One region of the Kitasatospora sp. NPDC038210 genome, then DNA from elsewhere that is predicted to be linked to it. Evidence: riboswitches for the same ligand, from Rfam matches in the RefSeq annotation. Region 1 holds a riboswitch; the other holds the start of a gene.

The links. Region 1 has a riboswitch for glycine ahead of gcvP (aminomethyl-transferring glycine dehydrogenase). Riboswitches for the same ligand answer to the same signal wherever they lie in the genome.
Region 2: linked by a shared signal. The riboswitch ahead of gcvT (glycine cleavage system aminomethyltransferase GcvT) and the one ahead of gcvP (aminomethyl-transferring glycine dehydrogenase) in region 1 are both predicted to bind glycine.

The regions. Positions count from the first base shown of each region.
Region 1 is NZ_JBVJYK010000007.1:14,817-19,757, reverse strand. It holds gene gcvP (aminomethyl-transferring glycine dehydrogenase) at 1-2,159, opposite strand, end outside; glycine riboswitch at 2,263-2,397, opposite strand; glycine riboswitch at 2,399-2,501, opposite strand; gene ACZ7KX_RS16290 (PRC and DUF2382 domain-containing protein) at 2,725-3,831, shown strand; gene ACZ7KX_RS16285 (MFS transporter) at 4,045-4,941, shown strand, end outside.
Region 2 is NZ_JBVJYK010000006.1:55,126-60,066, forward strand. It holds gene ACZ7KX_RS14380 (enhanced serine sensitivity protein SseB C-terminal domain-containing protein) at 1-721, opposite strand, end outside; gene ACZ7KX_RS14385 (enhanced serine sensitivity protein SseB C-terminal domain-containing protein) at 838-1,641, opposite strand; glycine riboswitch at 1,908-2,015, shown strand; gene gcvT (glycine cleavage system aminomethyltransferase GcvT) at 2,246-3,367, shown strand; gene gcvH (glycine cleavage system protein GcvH) at 3,468-3,848, shown strand; gene glyA (serine hydroxymethyltransferase) at 3,933-4,941, shown strand, end outside.

The DNA of each region.
Region 1 (4,941 bases):
TGCGGGATGCAGAAGGTCTTGTGCAGGTTCAGGTGCGAGACGTCCGCGCCGAACTTGCCCGGCTTGGCCAGACCGACCAGGGCGTTCAGGTTGGCGCCGTCCACGTAGACCTGGCCGCCGGCCTCGTGGACCATCGCGCAGATCTGGGTGATCTCGGTCTCGTACACGCCGTGGGTCGACGGGTAGGTGACCATCAGCACCGACAGGTTGTCGCGGTGCTGCTCGATCTTGGCCTTCAGGTCCTCGACGTCCACGTCGCCGTCGACCAGGGTCTTCACCACGACCACGCGCATGCCGGCCATCACCGCGGAGGCCGCGTTGGTGCCGTGCGCCGAGGACGGGATCAGGCAGACGTCACGCTGGGTGTCGCCGTTGGCGTGGTGGTAGGCGCGGACGGCCAGCAGGCCGGCCAGCTCGCCCTGGGAGCCCGCGTTCGGCTGGATCGAGACCGCGTCGTAGCCGGTCACCTCGACCAGCTGCTGCTCCAGCTGGCGGATCAGGGTCAGGTAGCCCTGGGCCTGGTCGATCGGCGCGAAGGGGTGGAGCTGGCCGAACTCCGGCCAGGTCACGGCCTCCATCTCGGTGGTCGCGTTGAGCTTCATGGTGCAGGAGCCCAGCGGGATCATGCCGCGGTCCAGCGCGTAGTCCCGGTCCGACAGGCGGCGCAGGTAGCGCAGCATGGCGGTCTCCGAGCGGTGGCTGTGGAAGACCGGGTGGGTCAGGTACTCGTCCTCGCGCAGCAGCGCGCCCGGCAGCGCGTCGGCGGCCTCGGCGACCTCGACCGCCTCGACGCCGAACGCGGCCCAGACGCCGGCCAGGTGCTCGCGGGTGGTGGTCTCGTCGGTGGAGATCGAGATCCGGTCCGCGCCGTCCTGGTGGACGTTGATGCCGTTGGCGCGGGCGGCGGCGGCGATCTCGGCGGCGCGGCCCGGGACGACGGCGGTGACGGTGTCGAAGAACTCGCCGTGCAGCAGCTCGACGCCGCCGGCCCGCAGGCCCTCGGCGAGGGCCGCGGCGTAGCGGTGGGTGCGGCGGGCGATGTCGGCGAGGCCGTCCGGGCCGTGGTAGACGGCGTACATCGAGGCCATGACGGCGAGCAGCACCTGGGCGGTGCAGATGTTGCTGGTGGCCTTCTCGCGGCGGATGTGCTGCTCGCGGGTCTGCAGCGCCAGGCGGTAGGCGCGGTTGCCGTCGGAGTCGACGGAGACGCCGACCAGGCGGCCGGGCAGCGAGCGGGCGTACTCGGCGCGCACCGAGAGGTAGCCGGCGTGCGGGCCGCCGAAGCCCATCGGCACGCCGAAGCGCTGCGAGGTGCCGCAGGCGATGTCGGCGCCCAGCGAGCCGGGGGACTTGAGCAGGGTCAGCGCCAGCAGGTCGGCGGCGACGGCGACGATCGCGCCCAGGCCGTGCGCCTGCTCGATCACCGGGGTGAGGTCGCGGACCACACCGGTGGCGCCCGGGTACTGCAGCAGCACGCCGAAGACGCCGCGCTCGGCGATCTCGGCCGGGATGCCCTCGGACAGGTCGGCGACGACGACCTCGACACCGGTCGGCACCGCGCGGGTGTTGATCACCGCGATGGTCTGCGGCAGGGTCTCGGCGTCGACCAGGAAGACGCCGCCCTTGACCTTGGTGACGCGGCGGGCCAGCGCCATAGCCTCGGCGGCCGCGGTGCCCTCGTCCAGCAGCGAGGAGCCGGAGGTCGGCAGGCCCGTCAGGTCGGAGACCAGGGTCTGGAAGTTGAGCAGCGCCTCCAGGCGGCCCTGGGAGATCTCCGGCTGGTACGGGGTGTAGGCGGTGTACCAGGCCGGGTTCTCCATGACGTTGCGCAGGATCACCGGCGGGGTGAAGGTGCCGTAGTAGCCCAGGCCGATCATCGGCTGGAGCACCTGGTTGCGGCCGGCCAGCTCGCGCAGCTCGGCGAGGACCTGCGCCTCGGACCGGCCGGCGGGCAGGTCCAGGCCGGTGATGGAGCGGATCGCCTCGGGCACGGCCGTGGCGGCGAGCTCGTCCAGCGAGCCGTAGCCGACGGACGCCAGCATCTTCTCCTGCGCGGCGGCGTCGGGGCCGATGTGGCGGTTCTCGAAGGGGCTGGCCAGCTCAAGCTCGGTGAGGGTCGGGGCGCCGGTGGGGCGTCCCGCGTTCGGCTGGGCGTTCATGTGGTCGAGGCCTCCTGGTCACGGACCGGCGGGGGTACGCACGCCGGCCGACCTTCCCGCTGCGGACAGCGAACTCAGCCGTGGCGGGCGAACCCGACAGGCCTCCCCCTCTGTCATCGGGACCTGAGAGCTTCGCCCGCACGGAGCGCGCTGTGAGCGCTCCGTCGGCTTGCACCGTCGGTGAGGGTGGTGGTCGCCGGCTTCCGTGCCGACACTCCTGCCCTGCTTTCCAGAGTGACCTACCCCACACGGTACGGATGCCTGAGAGATTCCGGGGAGGAGTTGCTCCTTCGGCGCCCCGACCAGCGGTTTTCGCGGCGGAGACTCTCCCGAGCGGGCTCTGCGGTCGCCGCCCAGGGTACCAGCGGGAGGCCTTCCGATCACGGGTGCTTCAGGTCACGCCGGGTCTACGCGCGTCCCCCGGACGGCGCAGCACGCAGCCCGTCCGGCGCACCCCGGTCGCGCCCGTCCGATTCATGGCATTTGGTGTGAAGTGGCGGACGGAACGGGTGCTCCGGCCGCCTTCCTGCGGGGGTTCCGCAGGCCCAGCGCCCTGGAGGAATGAGTGCAGACCGACATCGACCCCCGGGACCTCATCGGCCACAAGGCGGTCGACCGCAACGGAGACAAGATCGGCACGGTCGACGAGGTCTATCTGGACGATGCCACCGGACGGCCCGAGTGGGCCGCCGTCCGGACCGGCATCTTCGGCCGGGACGCCTTCGTCCCGCTCACCACGAGCGACTTCTCCGGCGAAGAGCTCCGGGTCCCGTACGACAAGTCGCTGGTCAAGGAGTCCCCGGACTTCGGTGTGGGCCAGCACCTGTCCCCCGCCCAGGAACTCCAGCTCTACCGCTACTACGGCCTCGACACCCCGGGGAGCGACGACCCGGCCGGCGAGAGCGGCGGCCACGCCGCGCAGTCCGACCTCGACTTCGGCACCGCCCCGGCCGCCGCACCCGCGACGGCTGCGGCGGCTGTGGCCACGGCCACCACCACCAAGCCGCTCGCCCGCCACTCGCCCGAGCCCGCCCCGACCGACACCAGCACCGCCCCGGAGGCCCACGTGCGCACCCTCAGTGCCCCCGCACCCGCCCACGCTCCCGCTCCCGCTCCCGCCGTCACGCCTCCCGTCGAGCCCAAGCCGCAACCGCAGCCTCAATCGCACCCGCAGTCGCAGCCCGCCGAGAGCACCGTGGGCGCCGCCGCCCCCGCCCCCACCGACCCGATCGAGATCACCTGCCGCGAGGAGCGGCTGGACGTCACCACCGAGTGGCACACCGTGGGCACCGCCAAGCTGCGCAAGTACGTGACGACCGAGCAGATCGAGCGCCGCGTCCCGGTGGTCCGCGAGCGCGTCCGGGTCGAGCGGATTCCGGTCGGCGAGGCCGAGCGCGCCTCCCTCACCGAGAAGGAGATCGCCGAGGCCGTCGAGGAGGTCACCCTCCGCGAGGAGCGTCCGGTGGTGCACAAGTACCTCGCCCCCGTCGAGCGCGTCCGCCTCGTCGTCGAGCGCTACACCGCCGAGGAGGTGATCCGGGACGAAGTCCGCCGCGAACACGTCGAGGTCCACGACGACACCCCCGCCGAGATCGCCGAGGGCCCGCACCCGTCGCCGGCCGCTCCCGCCCCGGAGACCTCCCGCCCCGCCGTCATGCGTCCCCTCGTCTGACCGGTACCCCACCAAGGGCCCCGACCACCCGGCCGGGGCCCTTCCCCGTGCCCGGGCACCCGCTGCGACGGCCACCCCAAGCCCGCCACAGGCGCCCGACGGGCGCCCGGCGCTCCGCCTTTGCCAAAGCTTAACCACTCGATATTTGACACTCTGAAGTATCTCCCTGCATGGTTACTTCAGTTCATTCACTATGTACGGGAGGAAGCAACCGTGAGTGAGGCACCCCAGCCCACCACCGCGGCCGAGAAGCAGAGCAGCGCCCGGGTCCTGCCGGCCCTCATCCTGGCGATGCTGTCGTTCAGCGTGGTGCAGACCGCGGTCGTCCCGATCCTGCCCTCGCTGGCCAAGGAACTGAGCGTCTCGGCCTCCAGCATCACCTGGCTGATGACCGCCAACCTGCTCTCCGCCGCAGTGCTGACTCCCCTTCTCGGCCGCTTCGGCGACCTCCGGGGCCGTAAGCCGATGCTGCTGATCTCGCTGGCCGGTCTGGTCGCCGGCTCGGCGCTGGCGGTCACCACCCACTCCTTCACGTGGCTGGTCGTCGCCCGCGTCCTGCAGGGCGCCGGCGGTGGCGTGATGCCGCTGGCGATCAGCATCGTCCGCGACGAGCTGCCCAAGCAGAAGGTGACCGGCGGCGTCGCCGCCATCAGCGCCTCGATGGGCGTCGGCTCCGGCCTCGGCCTGGTCGCGACCGGTCTCCTGCTGGAGCACTGGAACTACAAGTCGATCTTCTGGATGGGCCTGGTCTTCGGCCTGATCGCCGTCGCCCTGGTCGCCTTCCGCGTCCCGTCCGACCCGGTCACCGACAAGGAGGGCGGCGCCGACCCGCTCGGCGCGATCACCCTGGCCGGCTGGCTCTCCGCACTGCTCGTCGCGGTCAGCCAGGGCAACCACTGGGGCTGGACCTCCACCAAGACCCTCGGCCTCTTCGCCGTCGCCGCCGTCGTCGCCCTGGTCTGGGGCATCATCGAGACCAAGGTCAAGCACCCGCTCGTGGACATGAAGATGATGTCCCGCCCGGCCGTCGCCTTCACCAACACCGCGGGCCTGCTGATCGGCTTCGGCATGTACGGCTCCTTCATGGTCATCAGCAACTTCGCCCAGACC
Region 2 (4,941 bases), on a different contig from region 1:
GGTCGTACTCGTCCGACATCGCCACCGTGGACACCGCGAGCCCCTCCGGGGCCACCGCGATCGCCCGCTGCATCAGGGCGCGCACCGCCTCCACCGCGGGCGGAGAACTCTCGTACAGGTCGAGGCCGATCGCCAGGTACGGCTCCCCCACCGCCGGCTGCACCCAGGCCCGGCGCAGCGCCCGCACCGCGCGCACCTCACCGGCCTGCCGCTCCAGCAGCGCGAAGAACGGCTGCGCGTTGACCTGCGGCTCGCTCAGCTTCAGCGGACCGGCCGGCAGCCGGTCCAGGCCCGCGGCGATCCGCCGCAGGTCGGCCCAGGGCACGCCGACACCGCCACCGGGGGCGTGCGGGTTGAGCCACAGGCCCCAGCGGGTGCGGTACAGCGACGCGGCGATCTCCCGGCCGGAGATGACCTCGTGGGCCCGCGCCCAGCCGGACGCGGCGAGCTGCTCGGGCGAGGTGACGGCCGGCGCGTAGCCGTGGCCGCTGATCTCCATGTTCCCGTACTGCGCGTCCGGACTGCCCGGCGTGCCGTGCCAGAGCAGCATCCAGACCCGGCCGTCCGCCAGCGCGTGCAGCAGTCGCTCGTACGCGTCGTAGCGCTCCGGCGCGACCTCGCGCAGGGCGTGCTCCAACACGCCGGGGTCCGCTCCCGGGTGCCCGGCCGGGGCCTGGCCCCAGGGCCCCGGCGCCCCGCCCGCTCCCGTTCCCGCACTCATGCGCCCACCTCGCCGCGCCTCTTTCCTCGAACCCGCCGGCCCGTCGGCCGTCTGCACGCACCCTATGGCGCGGCACCGGCCACCGCCACGGCGACGTGCCTACGAACGAACCCCGCTCACACCCGCGTGTAGAAAGGCATTACCCGGGTGAGCAGCCACTCGACCACCGGGTCGTCGGCGAGGTCGAGCAGTACGAGGTGGACGCCACCCGGCAGCGGCGCGGTTCCCAGCGCTCGGCCGAGCGCGTCGTTCACCGCGGCCGGCTCGGCCGGGGCCGCCGGATCCAACTGGACGCCCACGAACATCACGGTCGGCTCGCCCTCGATGCTGGCCAGCGCCCGGCGCGCGGTCAACACCCCGGGAAGGGCCGAGAGCTCGGCCCGGCAGGCGGCCAGGAAGTGCTCCGGGTCCTCGCCCGGAACCGGCTCGCGCAACGCCACCCGGCCGCCGGTCGGCGCCGCCGGATCCTCCGCGCCCTCCCAGCGGTCCTCGCGCGGACCACGGCGCAGCTCGGCCACGCCCTGCGGCGGCACGGGGATGCCCACCGCCGCCTCCGGGTTCACCGCGATGCCCACGCCCAGCGGCAGCCCGCGGGCGAACTCCCAGACCGGCGCGATCGCGAAGGCCATCCCCGGCGCCTGCTGCAGGAACACCTCCTGCGAGGAGAACACCGGCACGTACGGGTCGCCGCCCAGCTCGATGATCGGCAGGTCCAGCGCCTGCCCCTGCGGGTCGGCCCCGGCCGGCAGCGGCACCCACACCTGGCTGCGGGCCAGCACCTCGATCACCCGCGGCGTCGCGCCCGGGTCGCCCATGGCCGCGGTCAGCACCTGCTCCAGCTCGTTGGCCGGCCACGTGCCACCCGCCGGCGCCCCCTCGGGACCGCCCCACCCCTGCTGCTGCTCCACCGGGTACCCCATGCGCCGCCGATTCCGCCCTCTGCCGGTCGGCCGCCCTCTGCTGCGCCGACGCGGAGCAGTCTAGGGCCCGTCTTCAAGCCCCCGTCGTCCCGCCCGCGGGGCGGGCGGGGCCGCCGTTCCCGCCCGACCCGGTCCCCTCCTCCCGCCCGATCCGGTCCCCTCCTCCCGTGTGACCGGGTCCCCTCTCCCTTCCCGGTCCGGGACGTGCCATGATGTGCGCGTCCGACGGCATGCGCCGCGGGCTCCACAACTCCATACCGGCCGCTCGAACCCGCGCGGGAGAGCCCGGAGTGCCGCCAGCGTGGCGGCAGAGCCGGCGCCGAAGGAGCAAGTCCTCCCCGGAATCTCTCAGGCCCCCCTACCGCACGGGTTAGGCACATCTGGAAAGCGGCGCACGGCCCTGTCGCGCGCCCACCCACGGTGCAAGCCGCCATGCTGTCCCCCAAGCTGGAAACAGCTGCGGGCCTGCGGGCGGTGAAGCTCTCAGGTTCGACGACAGATGGGGAGACCCACGCCGCCGCATGCCCGCGCGCAGGGTCGGCCCCCGAGCGGGTCCGGTCCGGCGCGTGCACCCCTGAGTGCCCCGACCGAGGAGTTCCTGGCCATGTCGTCCCTCCGCCTGACCGCGCTCGACGCGCTGCACCGCGCCCTCGGCGCGACCATGACCGACTTCGCCGGCTGGGACATGCCGCTGCGCTACGGCAGCGAGCGCGAGGAGCACCTCGCCGTCCGCACCAAGGCCGGTCTGTTCGACCTCTCCCACATGGGCGAGATCACCGTCACCGGCCCGCAGGCCGGCGAGATGCTGGACCACGCGCTGGTCGGCTTCGTCTCCGCGCTGGGCGTGCTGCGCGCCCGCTACACCATGATCTGCGCCGAGGACGGCGGCATCCTGGACGACCTGATCGTCTACCGCCTGCGCGAGGACGCCTTCCTGGTCGTCGCCAACGCCTCCAACGCCCAGCTGGTCCTCGACGAGCTGATCGCCCGCGCCAAGGGCTTCGACGCCGTCGTCACCGACGACCGCGACACCTACGCGCTGATCGCCGTCCAGGGCCCGGAGTCGACCGCCATCCTGGCCGGGACCACCGACGCCGACCTGCCCGGCCTGAAGTACTACGCGATCCTCCCGGCGCAGGTCGCCGGCCGCGAGGTGCTGCTGGCCCGCACCGGCTACACCGGCGAGGACGGCTTCGAGATCTTCTGCCGCCCGGCCGACGCCGAGGAGATCTGGCAGGCGCTGACCGCCGCCGGCGAGGGCCGCGGCCTGGTCCCCTGCGGCCTGTCCTGCCGCGACACGCTGCGCCTGGAGGCGGGCATGCCGCTGTACGGGCACGAGCTGTCCACCGACCTCACCCCGTTCGACGCGGGCCTGGGCCGGGTCGTCCGCTTCGACAAGACCACCAACGAGGGCGCCTTCGTCGGCCGCAAGGCGCTGGAGCAGGCCGCCGCCGCGGCCGAGGCCAACCCGCCGCGGGTGCTGGTCGGCCTGGTCTCCGAGGGCAAGCGCGTCCCGCGCGCCGAGTACAGCGTGGTCTCCGCCGACGGTGCCCCGATCGGCCGGATCACCTCCGGCGCTCCGTCCCCGACGCTGGGCCAGCCGATCGCGATGGCCTACGTCGACGCGGCCCACGCCGCCCCCGGCAGCACCGTCGCGGTGGACGTCCGCGGCAAGCACGAGCCGGTCCGGGTCGTGGCGCTGCCGTTCTACAAGCGCGCCCGCTGACGCCCGTCCGGGCCCCCCGTTTTCCCATAGACGCAGGTCGAAGCCGTCCGCGCGGCGGCCCGCTTCGTCGTACCCGCTTCCCATCCTGGAGAATGACGTCATGAGCAACCCCCAGCACCTGCAGTACACCAAGGAGCACGAGTGGCTGACGGCCGCTGAGGACGGTGTTTCCACGGTCGGCATCACCAAGCACGCCGCCGACGCCCTCGGTGACATCGTCTACGTGCAGCTGCCGGCCGTCGGCGACACCATCACCGCCGGCGAGACCTGCGGCGAGCTGGAGTCCACCAAGTCGGTCAGCGACCTGTTCTCCCCGGTGACCGGTGAGGTCACCGAGATCAACGAGGACGTCGTCGCCGACCCGGCCACCGTGAACGCCGACCCGTTCGGCAGCGCCTGGCTGTTCAAGGTGCGCGTCGAGTCCACCGACGAGCTGCTCAGCGCCGACGAGTACGAGGCCCTCACCAACCCCCAGGGCTGATCCACTGGTGACGGGGCGGGCCGCCGTGCCGCGGCCCACCCCGCGCCGTCTCCCCCCTGTCGCTCCTCCCGGGAAGACCACACCATGACGGTTCTCAACCAGTCCCTGCACGCCCTCGACCCGGAGATCGCCGCCGCGGTCGACGCCGAGCTGCACCGCCAGCAGACCACGCTGGAAATGATCGCCTCCGAGAACTTCGCCCCGGTGGCGGTCATGGAGGCCCAGGGCTCGGTGCTCACCAACAAGTACGCCGAGGGCTACCCCGGCCGTCGCTACTACGGCGGCTGCGAGCACGTCGACGTGGTCGAGCAGATCGCGATCGACCGCATCAAGGCCCTGTTCGGCGCCGAGCACGCCAACGTGCAGCCGCACTCCGGCGCGCAGGCCAACGCCGCCGCGATGTTCGCGCTGATCCAGCCGGGCGACACCATCCTGGGCCTGAACCTGGCGCACGGTGGTCACCTGACCCACGGCATGAAGATCAACTTCTCCGGCAAGCTCTACAACGTGGTCGCGTACCACGTGGACGAGAAGACCGGCCAGGTCGACATGGCCGAGGTCGAGCGCCTCGCCAAGGAGCACCAGCCCAAGCTGATCATCGCCGGCTGGTCCGCCTACCCGCGCCAGCTGGACTTCGCCGAGTTCCGCCGGGTCGCCGACGAGGTCGGCGCGCTGCTCATGGTGGACATGGCGCACTTCGCCGGCCTGGTGGCCGCGGGCCTGCACCCGAACCCGGTGCCCTACGCCGACGTGGTCACCACCACCACCCACAAGACCCTGGGCGGCCCGCGCGGCGGCGTCATCCTGTCCAAGGCCGAGTACGCCAAGAAGATCAACTCCGCGGTCTTCCCCGGCCAGCAGGGCGGCCCGCTGGAGCACGTGATCGCCGGCAAGGCGGTCGCCTTCAAGGTCGCGGCCTCGGAGGAGTTCAAGGAGCGCCAGCAGCGCACCCTGGACGGCGCGCGCATCCTGGCCGAGCGCCTGCTGCAGGCCGACGTCGCCGAGGCCGGCGCGTCCGTCCTGTCCGGCGGCACCGACGTCCACCTGGTCCTGGTCGACCTGCGCAACAGCCAGCTCGACGGCCAGCAGGCCG